One region of the Mesorhizobium sp. CA4 genome, then DNA from elsewhere that is predicted to be linked to it. Evidence: predicted binding sites of a transcription regulator. Region 1 holds the regulator's gene; each other region holds the start of a gene.
What was found. The regulator HrcA, encoded in region 1, represses chaperone genes, less so after heat shock. The targets are predictions, from matches to a motif close to GTTAGCACTCNCNNNNNGNGAGTGCTAAC.

Region 1 (3,274 bases):
AAGAAGACGTGCCGGCCCTCGACCTTGCCCAAGGCTTCGAGACCGATGATGTCGCGGTAGAAGGCTTCGGCGGCGTGTAGGTCTGTGACGTAGAGGGCGGATTCGAGGATTGCGGAGGGTATCACGAGGCCCCCCTCTCTGCCCTGCCGGCCATCTCCCCCGCAAGGGGGGAGATTGGCAGCTCCGCCGGCGGCATCTCAACGTTGATAGTTGGCGAAACCCAAGGTGACATCCGATCTCCCCCCTTGCGGGGGAGATGGCCGGCAGGCCAGAGGGGGGTGTGAAGGATCGCCGACCTCATCGCATTCAACGTCAGGCCACCGCCATCTGCTGCAGGCTCACCAGCCGCGAAATACCCTTCTTCGCCAACCCCATCAGCGCCGCGAACTGCTCCTCGGAAAACGGCTCGCCCTCCGCCGTGCCCTGGATCTCGACGATGCCGCCCTTGCCGGTCATGACGAAATTGGCATCGGTGCCCGCCGAGGAATCCTCGAGGTAATCGAGGTCGATGACCGGCTGGCCGTCATGGATGCCGCAGGAGATCGCCGCCACATGGTCCTTCAGCACCTTGGCGACGCTCACCATCTGGCGCGCTTCCATCCAGCGCAGGCAATCATAGAGCGCCACCCAGCCGCCGGTGATCGAGGCCGTGCGGGTGCCGCCATCGGCCTGGATCACGTCGCAGTCGACGGTGATCTGCTGTTCGCCCAGCGCCTGCAGGTCGACCACGGCGCGCAGCGAACGGCCGATCAGCCGCTGGATCTCCAGCGTGCGGCCGCCCTGCTTGCCGGCCGAGGCCTCGCGCCGCATGCGCTCGCCGGTCGAGCGCGGCAGCATGCCGTATTCGGCCGTCACCCAGCCCTTGCCGGAATTGCGCATCCAGGCCGGCACCTTTTCCTCCAGGCTCGCCGTGCACAAGACATGCGTGTCGCCGAACTTCACCAGGCACGAGCCTTCGGCATGCTTGGAAACGCCGCGCTCGAAGGAGATGGCGCGCATTTCGTCGGCTTGGCGTTTGGAGGGGCGCATCGAGGCTCTTTCTGTTCTTTCCCGGATTCGTCGGCGGCTTGTAGACGCATGCGCAGCATGGCGCAAAGGAAAACGAGGTCGCAAAGGAAAACGGGCCGGGTAACCGCAAACGCGGCACCCACAACCGCGAACGCGGCACGTGACCGCGAATGCGGCACCGGGTTGCGCCGCTGTGGCTTAAGTCTATATCTTTCGGCAGGAGGTTTCTCGCCGGAATGAACAAACCAGTCGATCCGACGTCGCAGTCGCCCGGGCTTCAGTCGCCCGTACTTCAATCACTCGACATGCGCTCGCGCGATATTTTCCGGCGGATCGTCGATTCCTACCTGCGCGACGGCGAGCCGGTCGGCTCGCGCAGCCTGTCGCGCATCCTGCCCTCCTCGCTGTCGCCCGCCACCATCCGCAACGTGATGAGCGATCTCGAGCATCTGGGGCTGATCTACGCGCCGCATGTGTCCGCCGGGCGGCTGCCGACCCAGACAGGCTTGCGCTTCTTCGTCGACGCCTTCATGGAGCTCGGCGACCTTTCCGACGACGAGCGCCGCACCATCGAAGCGCAGGTGCGCGCCTCCGGCTCGGGCGCGACGCTGGAGCATATGCTGACCGAGGCCAGCCAGATGCTGTCCGGCATGTCGCGCGGCGCCGGCCTCGTGCTTGCCTCCAAGAACGAGGTGGCGCTGAAGCACATCGAATTCATCCAGCTCGAGCCCACCAAGGCGCTTGCCGTGCTGGTGTCGCAGAACGGTGACGTCGAGAACCGCGTCGTCGAGCTGCCGGCCGGCATCACCGTGTCGCAGCTGCATGAGGCGTCCAATTTCCTCAACGCCCATATTCGTGGCCGCACCCTGGCTGAGGCGCGCGTTGAGATCGCCCGCATCAAGGAGGAGACCAGGGCGGCCCTCGACACGCTGTCGCAGGATCTGGTCGAGAAGGGCCTCGCGGTCTGGGCCGGCGCTGAAAGCGGCCTGCCGGCGCGTCTCATCGTGCGCGGCCGCGCCAATCTTCTGGAAAACGTCACCGCCCAGGCCGATCTCGAATTGCTGCGTCATCTGTTCGAGGATTTGGAAACGCAGGACGGCTTGCTGCAGCTGCTCGACCTTGCCGAGGAAGGGCCGGGCGTGCGCATCTTCATCGGCTCGGAGAACAAGCTGTTTTCGCTGTCCGGCTCGTCGCTGGTCGTCGCTCCCTATCGCGACAAGGACGCCCGTGTCGTCGGCGCGCTTGGCGTCATCGGCCCGACGCGCCTGAATTACGCCCGCATCGTGCCGATGGTCGACTATACCGCACAGCTGATTTCCCGCATGCTTCGTTAGGTGTATCGATTTTCAGGTGATGGCGGCCTGCGAACGGCGGCTTCCTGTGCTTCCTGCCTTCGCCGGCCGAAGCGCTTGTGAGTGGCGCGGCAGCTAGATTAAGGCTACGGTCGGCGTAGGCCGGTGCTCACGTACTTTAAGTGCGCTCCGCTCCGGTTCTCGGAATCCACCGTTCTCGACTCGGCCTGACCTGAATCTCGACACACCTAAGATCGCCGCAGAGGAGAAAAACATGGCGCTGGAATCGTTGAAAGCCCAGATCAGCCTGCTGCTCGAGGAGATGGTCAACCAGCCCGAGGACGAGCATGAGATCCAGGAGCAGCTGCGCGAGAAGTTGCGGGAAATGCGCGCCATGGGCCTGCCCTTGCCGGCCGACCTCGTCGAATTGGAAAAGCGCCTCGACGACGATCTGGATGCCGAAGAGGTCTGAGCCCGGCGTTCCGTCAAATCACGTGCGCGAGCTTCTCTTTTCGATCGTTAGCCCAATATGTTCTGTCTCCGGGCGCCTTCGAGTGAGGCGCCCGCAGACAGGACATGTTGGCAGACGACGGAGGACAGCATGATGCGGATCGCCGGCCTTGTGGGCCTCGCGCTGGTTTTTGCCACGGCTGCCTTTGCGCAGCAGGCCGATCGGCCCTTGCTCAGCGGCGAAAAGGCCTTCGGCGACTGGAAGGCCGACCGCCCGGGCGTGCGCCGGCTGCTGAAACCCGAGGATTTGCCGAAGCCCGATATGACGGAGTCCGCCTCCAATGGCGGCGGCGTCACCGATCGCCCCGAGGATGCGAAGCCGAAACTTCCGCCCGGTTTTTCCGCCGAGCTCGTCGCGTCCGGCATCGACAGCCCGCGCGTCGTGCGCGTGGCGCCGAATGGCGATCTCTTCGTCGCCGACAGCCGGGCGAACCAGGTCCGCGTCTATCGCCTCGCGCAAGGCA
Region 2 (3,274 bases), on a different contig from region 1:
GGAATCCAGCTTCGGTCCCAGAATCTCCACCAGCCAATCGACGAACACCCTTACCCTTGGCGAAAGCTGGCGGCTCGGCGGATAGAGCACCGAGATCGGTGTCGGCGTCGGAGGATTGCCGGGCAGCACCTCGACCAGCCGGCCGGCATCAATGTCGGCGGCGAAGCGGCGGCGCGGCGCCTGATAGAGGCCAAAACCCTGGCGCACCAGCGTGGCGGCGGTGTCGGAATTGGAGACCGTAACGCGCGACGGCAGGACGACCTCGCGGATCTTTCCATCGACGGTGAACTCCAGCGGCATCACCTGGCCGGTGCGGGACGAGACGAAGCCGATCATGATGTGCCCGGCAAGTTCGTCCAGTGAGCGCGGCAGGCCGTGGCGCTCGACATAGGCCGCGCTGGCGACCGTCGCCTCGCGCGCCATGCCGATGCGACGCGCGATCATGTCGCTGTCGGGGAGCGTGCCGGCGCGGACCACGCAGTCGACGCCCTCGCGCACTAGGTCGACGAAGCGGTCGCCCTCGCCGATATGCACGCTCAGCCCGGGATAGCGGGCGAGCAACGCCGGCAGTTCCGGGATGACCAAGGTTCGGGCCATGTTGCCGTTGATGTCGATGCTCAGCCGCCCGCGCACCTCATGCGCGCCGAAGCCGCCTTCGGCATCCTCGATGTCGGCGAGGATGCCGATGCAGCGCTCGTAGTAGGCTTCGCCGTCGAGCGTCGTGGTGACATGGCGCGTGGTGCGGCGAAGCAACTGCACGCCGAGCCGCTCTTCGAGCTGCTTGATCGCGGCGGTGGCGCTGGAGCGCGGCAGGCTAAGATCGGCGGCGGCCGCAGTGAAGCTGCGCCGTTCCACGACGCGGGTGAAGAGCCGCATGCTGTCGAACCGGTCCATCGCTGATTGTTTGCACATACTGAATAGTGTTGGCAATCCATGGCCGATTATATTGGCCGATCGGGCGAGTATATGCATCTCCATCCATACAGAAGGAGATTTCGTCGTGACTACTCGTCCTATCGCTCTCATCACCGGCGGCAGCCGCGGCCTCGGCCGCAACACCGCCATCCACCTCGCCCGCCGGGGCGTCGACGTCATCGTCACCTATCGCTCGCGCGCCGACGAGGCGCAGGCGGCAATCGCCGAGATCGAAGCTGCCGGCGGCCGCGCGGCCGCGCTTGAGCTCGACGCCGGCGCCGTTGCCAGCTTCCCGGCTTTCGTTGAAGCGTTGAAGAAGACGCTTCACGAGACTTGGCAGCGCGACCGCTTCGCCTATCTCGTCAACAATGCCGGCACCGGCCTGCGCAAGCCGATCGCCGAGACAACGGAAGAGGAATTCGACACGCTGATGAACATACACCTCAAGGGCGTGTTCTTCCTCACCCAGGCGCTGCTGCCGCTGATCAATGATGGCGGCCGCCTCATCAACATCTCGAGCGGGCTCGCCCGCTTCGCGGCTCCCGGCTCATCCGCCTATGCGATGATGAAGGGCGGCATCGAGGTGTTCACGCGCTACCTTGCCAAGGAGCTCGGCCAGCGCGGCATCACCGCCAACACCGTGGCGCCCGGCGCGATCGCCACGGACTTCAATGGCGGCCATGTGCGCGACAATGCCGAGATCAACCGCATGGTGGCCGGCGTCACCGCGCTCGGCCGCGTCGGCGTCGCCGACGATATCGGGCCGATGATCGCTTCGCTGCTCTCCGACGACAATCGCTGGGTCAACGCCCAGCGCATCGAAGTCTCGGGCGGCATGAATATCTGAGCCCCGCGTGGACAATGAGGAAGCGCGCAGCTTCCTGTCGTCCCATGAAAACCAGCAGTCAGGGCGGCTCAACGAGAGCTGGACCGCCCTAACGCATGTCGCATCAGGTCCTCGAAGCCGTCGGGCCGCCCCGAAGTTGACGGGCCTCGCCGATCCACCCCCAACCGGCGCACTCCCAACCGGGAGATCATGCGAGAAAAATTTCGCGCCGCCGCCCCATCGCGCGCGCCTTGACTCTCGCAATTCGCCAGCCTATTTCAGCGCGACGTTAGCACTCGTCTATAGTGAGTGCTAACCGATGTCCGGCGGCCTCGCCGGATGGAGGAACAGTTCTCACCGTTCTCACTCGAGGAAGACAACATGGCAAAGTCCAAGTTCCGCCCGCTTCATGACCGCGTGGTCGTTCGCCGGGTCGAATCCGAATCCAAGACCGCCGGCGGGATCATCATCCCGGATACGGCGAAGGAGAAGCCGCAGGAAGGCGAGATCATCGCCGTCGGCTCCGGCGCCCGCGACGAAAGCGGCAAGCTCGTCCCGCTGGACGTCAAGGCCGGCGACCGCATCCTGTTCGGCAAGTGGTCGGGCACTGAAGTCAAGCTCAATGGCGAAGACCTTCTGATCATGAAGGAATCCGACATCATGGGCATCATCGGCTGATCATCGGCCTCACCTGAATCTTCATCTTCGGGCTCTTCCCGAGCCCCTGCCAGGAGCTAAAACATGGCTGCAAAAGACGTAAAATTCTCCCGCGATGCCCGTGAGCGCATGCTGCGCGGTGTCAACATCCTCGCCGACGCGGTGAAGGTGACCCTCGGCCCGAAGGGCCGCAATGTCGTGATCGATAAGTCGTTCGGCGCCCCGCGCATCACCAAGGACGGCGTCACTGTCGCCAAGGAAATCGAGCTTGAGGACAAGTTCGAGAACATGGGCGCTCAGATGGTCCGCGAAGTCGCTTCGAAGACGAACGACATCGCCGGCGACGGCACCACGACCGCAACGGTTCTGGCGCAGTCGATCGTCCAGGAAGGCCACAAGGCGGTCGCCGCCGGCATGAACCCGATGGACCTCAAGCGCGGCATCGACCTCGCCGTCACCGAAGTCGTCACGGCGCTCGGCAAGGCCGCCAAGAAGATCAAGACTTCCGAGGAAGTCGCCCAGGTCGGCACGATCTCGGCCAATGGCGACGAGTCGGTCGGCAAGATGATCGCGGAAGCGATGCAGAAGGTCGGCAACGAAGGCGTCATCACCGTCGAGGAAGCCAAGACCGCCGAGACAGAGCTGGAAGTCGTCGAAGGCATGCAGTTCGACCGCGGCTACCTGTCGCCCTACTTCGTGACCAACGCCGACAAGATGGTCGCCGATCTGGAAGACGCCTACATCCTGCTGCACGAGAAGAAGCTGTCCAACCTGCAGGCCATGCTGCCGGTCCTGGAAGCCGTCGTCCAGACCTCGAAGCCGCTGCTCATCATCTCGGAAGACGTCGAAGGCGAGGCTCTGGCCACGCTGGTCGTC
Region 3 (3,274 bases), on a different contig from region 1:
GCGCGCCGGGCAGTGCCCGGCGCGCAGCGCGGATGCGCTCGCAGGAAGGCCCTCAAGCAGCGTGCTTCTCGGCTTCGATCTTCTTTGTCGTGCCTTTGAGCGTTGCGCTGTCGGCTGCGATCTCGATCCGCCGCGGTTTCATCTCTTCCGGGATTTCGCGCTTCAGATCGATCGTCAGCAGCCCATTGACCAAGCTGGCGCCAACGACCTTGACGTGGTCGGCAAGCTCGAAGCGTCGCTGGAACGCGCGGCCGGCGATACCACGATGCAGGTACTCACCCTTGTCCTCGCCGGCTTTCTGGCCCGAGACCATAAGCATGTTCTGCTCCTGGGTAATGGCCAGTTCATCCTGCGAGAATCCGGCCACCGCCATGGTTATGCGGTAGTCGTCATCCGCGGTCTTGGCGATGTCGTAGGGTGGCCAATTGTCGACGGTTTCGATCCGGCTCGCCGTTTCGAGCGCGTTCAGCATTCGATCGAAGCCTATGCTCGACCGGAACAGGGGACTGAAGTCAAACGTGGTTCTCATAGCTACATCCTCCATTGAGCAACATAGATACGAGGGGCGCCAAGGAAGCGGTGCCCCTTGACCTGCCGGTCTATCTCAAGCACCGGCATCATCGATCTGGGAATTCAACGCCGGCACGTCAAGACCCGCCCCGACGCGCCTTTAGGTCGTGAAAAACTCGGCCTCGTCATCTGCATGCAGGCAGGCAAATTATGAATTGAAGGCGGCCGTGCAACACGACCGCCTTGGGGAGCTGGTCTTCAATGGATTGCGATGATCCCGTCGACGGCCCGCCATTCCGATGCCCTGATGAGCCGATGGTGGGCGACGCGGACGGAATGCAAGGCGCCAGCCAGCTCGCGCTCCCAAAAACCCAGAAAGCCCCTCAGCGCGGGGAAATCCGGGGCAAGATCATAGTCCTGCCAGACGTAAAGCTGGAGCAGGCTCGGATGATCGGGCAGATGATAATGGATCTCGGCAGTGGTCAAGCCATAGCCATTCATCTGCAAGCGGAATTCCCTGCTGACCGCTCTCGCCATCGCCTTCGGGCCCTCACGCGCTCAGCCGGTCGACCAACTGCCGGTGGTCGTTATCGGTAGGGCCGCTGGGCGACGGGGCTAGCGCATCAAGCCGGCGCAGCGCATCCATGATGTCGTCGAAGGAGACCGGCCGCTCGGTGCCCGGCGGCTGGCGCAGCGCAGGCATCGATTCCACGGCGCAGGCGTCAGATGCCCAGGACGAAAGGATCGCCCGCTTTTCCCATATGTCGAGCGAGCCGTCTTCCAGCACATCCCGCGGATGCTGAAAATGGCTGGCCGGCGACAGCAGCCGGTCGAGCGAAAGGTCTGATATTTCGGGAGCTAGGGAAGGAATGATCGGCGAAAGCGTCTGTCGGTCCATTTCTGTCCTCCGTCTCCAAAAAACTCCTTGTTTCGGGTTCCAGTTTCTCAATGGTCCCGGCGCTGCCGGGCGCCGATAATCTTGTTCAACTCAATCGCGAATTCAAGCCTCTCCGTTATCGGAGCGGTCCAATTTACCGCATGTTTTCAGCGCGCTAGCACTCGGCGGTCGAGAGTGCCAAAAAATTTGTGGCACCCCCTTGAAAGTAGAAGAAGGCAAAACTAGCTCGACATGCGCGCGATGCCGAAAGGGTCGCGCGAGCCCCGCTCCGGTCCTGCCGGCCCGGAGCGGAGGAACCTCTCGCAATCTGTTTGTCCTGAAGGAGAACGATATGACGTTCCGTCCACTGCATGACCGCGTACTCGTGCGCCGCATCGAGGCCGAAGAGAAGACGGCCGGCGGTATCATCATTCCCGACACTGCCAAGGAAAAGCCGCAGGAAGGCGAAGTCATCGCCGTCGGCCCGGGGGCCCGCGACGAGAGCGGCAAGCTCGTGCCCCTCGACGTGAAGGTCGGCGACCGCATCCTGTTCGGCAAGTGGTCCGGCACCGAGATCAAGCTCAACGGCGAGGATCTGCTCATCATGAAGGAAAGCGATGTGATGGGCGTGATCGAGCAGGCCGCGACGCTGAAGAAAGCCGCCTGACCGGGGCTTCGATAGAACCGCAACCCAGTCAATGAAAGCTGCCTAAACAAGGAGTGATCCAATGGCTGCCAAGGAAGTCAAATTCCATTCCGACGCCCGCGAGCGCATGCTGCGCGGCGTCAACATCCTCGCCGACGCGGTGAAGGTGACGCTCGGTCCGAAGGGTCGCAACGTCGTCATCGACAAGTCGTTCGGCGCGCCGCGCATCACCAAGGACGGCGTCACCGTCGCCAAGGAGATCGAGCTCGAGGACAAGTTCGAGAACATGGGCGCCCAGATGGTCCGCGAAGTCGCTTCGAAGACCAGCGACATCGCCGGCGACGGCACCACCACTGCCACCGTGCTTGCCCAGGCGATCGTTCGCGAAGGGGCTAAGGCCGTTGCCTCGGGCATGAACCCGATGGATCTGAAACGCGGTATCGACAAGGCGGTGGATGCGATCGTCGCCGAACTCAAGGTCAATGCCCGCAAGATCACCAGCAACGACGAGATCGCACAGGTCGGCACCATCTCGGCCAATGGCGATGCCGAGATCGGCCGCTTCCTGGCCGAGGCTATGGAAAAAGTCGGCAACGAAGGCGTCATCACCGTCGAGGAAGCCAAGACGGCCGAGACCGAGCTGGAAGTCGTGGAAGGCATGCAGTTCGATCGCGGCTATCTCTCGCCCTATTTCATCACCAACCAGGACAAGATGCGCGTGGAGCTCGAAGAGCCCTATGTGCTGATCCACGAGAAGAAGCTCAGCAATCTTCAGGCCCTGCTGCCGGTGCTGGAGGCCGTGGTGCAGTCCGGCAAGCCGCTGCTGATCATCGCCGAGGATGTCGAGGGCGAGGCTCTGGCCACGCTGGTGGTCAACAAGCTGCGCGGCGGGCTGAAGGTAGCCGCCGTCAAGGCTCCGGGCTTCGGCGACCGGCGCAAGGCCATGCTGGAGGACATCGCCATCCTCACCGGCGGCACGGCCATCAGCGAGGATCTCGGCATCAAGCTGGAGAACGTCACGCTGGAGATGCTCGGCCGCGCCAAGAAGGTCGCGATCGAGAAGGAAAACACCACCATCGTCGACGGCGCCGGCAAGAAGGAGGAGATCCAGGGCCGCATCACGCAAATCAAGGCCCAGATCGAGGAGACTACCTCCGACTATGATCGCGAGAAGCTGCAGGAGCGGCTGGCCAAGCTCGCCGGCGGCGTTGCCGTGATCCGCGTCGGCGGCGCGACGGAAG

Region 2: the regulator HrcA is predicted to act here: its motif matches at 2,030-2,058, upstream of groES (co-chaperone GroES).
Region 3: the regulator HrcA is predicted to act here: its motif matches at 1,562-1,590, upstream of groES (co-chaperone GroES).

What each region holds. Positions count from the first base shown of each region.
Region 1 covers NZ_JAIUHK010000018.1:61,316-64,589, forward strand. Annotated here, with positions in the region: gene LB528_RS16380 (VOC family protein) at 1-125, opposite strand, end outside; gene rph (ribonuclease PH) at 313-1,029, opposite strand; gene hrcA (heat-inducible transcriptional repressor HrcA) at 1,245-2,342, shown strand; gene LB528_RS16395 (hypothetical protein) at 2,575-2,772, shown strand; gene LB528_RS16400 (PQQ-dependent sugar dehydrogenase) at 2,902-3,274, shown strand, end outside.
Region 2 covers NZ_JAIUHK010000005.1:155,690-158,963, forward strand. Annotated here, with positions in the region: gene LB528_RS06260 (LysR family transcriptional regulator) at 1-894, opposite strand, end outside; gene LB528_RS06265 (SDR family NAD(P)-dependent oxidoreductase) at 1,001-1,762, shown strand; gene groES (co-chaperone GroES) at 2,123-2,419, shown strand; gene groL (chaperonin GroEL) at 2,483-3,274, shown strand, end outside.
Region 3 covers NZ_JAIUHK010000023.1:78,346-81,619, reverse strand. Annotated here, with positions in the region: gene LB528_RS19360 (Hsp20 family protein) at 53-529, opposite strand; gene LB528_RS19355 (usg protein) at 769-1,047, opposite strand; gene LB528_RS19350 (hypothetical protein) at 1,061-1,408, opposite strand; gene groES (co-chaperone GroES) at 1,740-2,054, shown strand; gene groL (chaperonin GroEL) at 2,116-3,274, shown strand, end outside.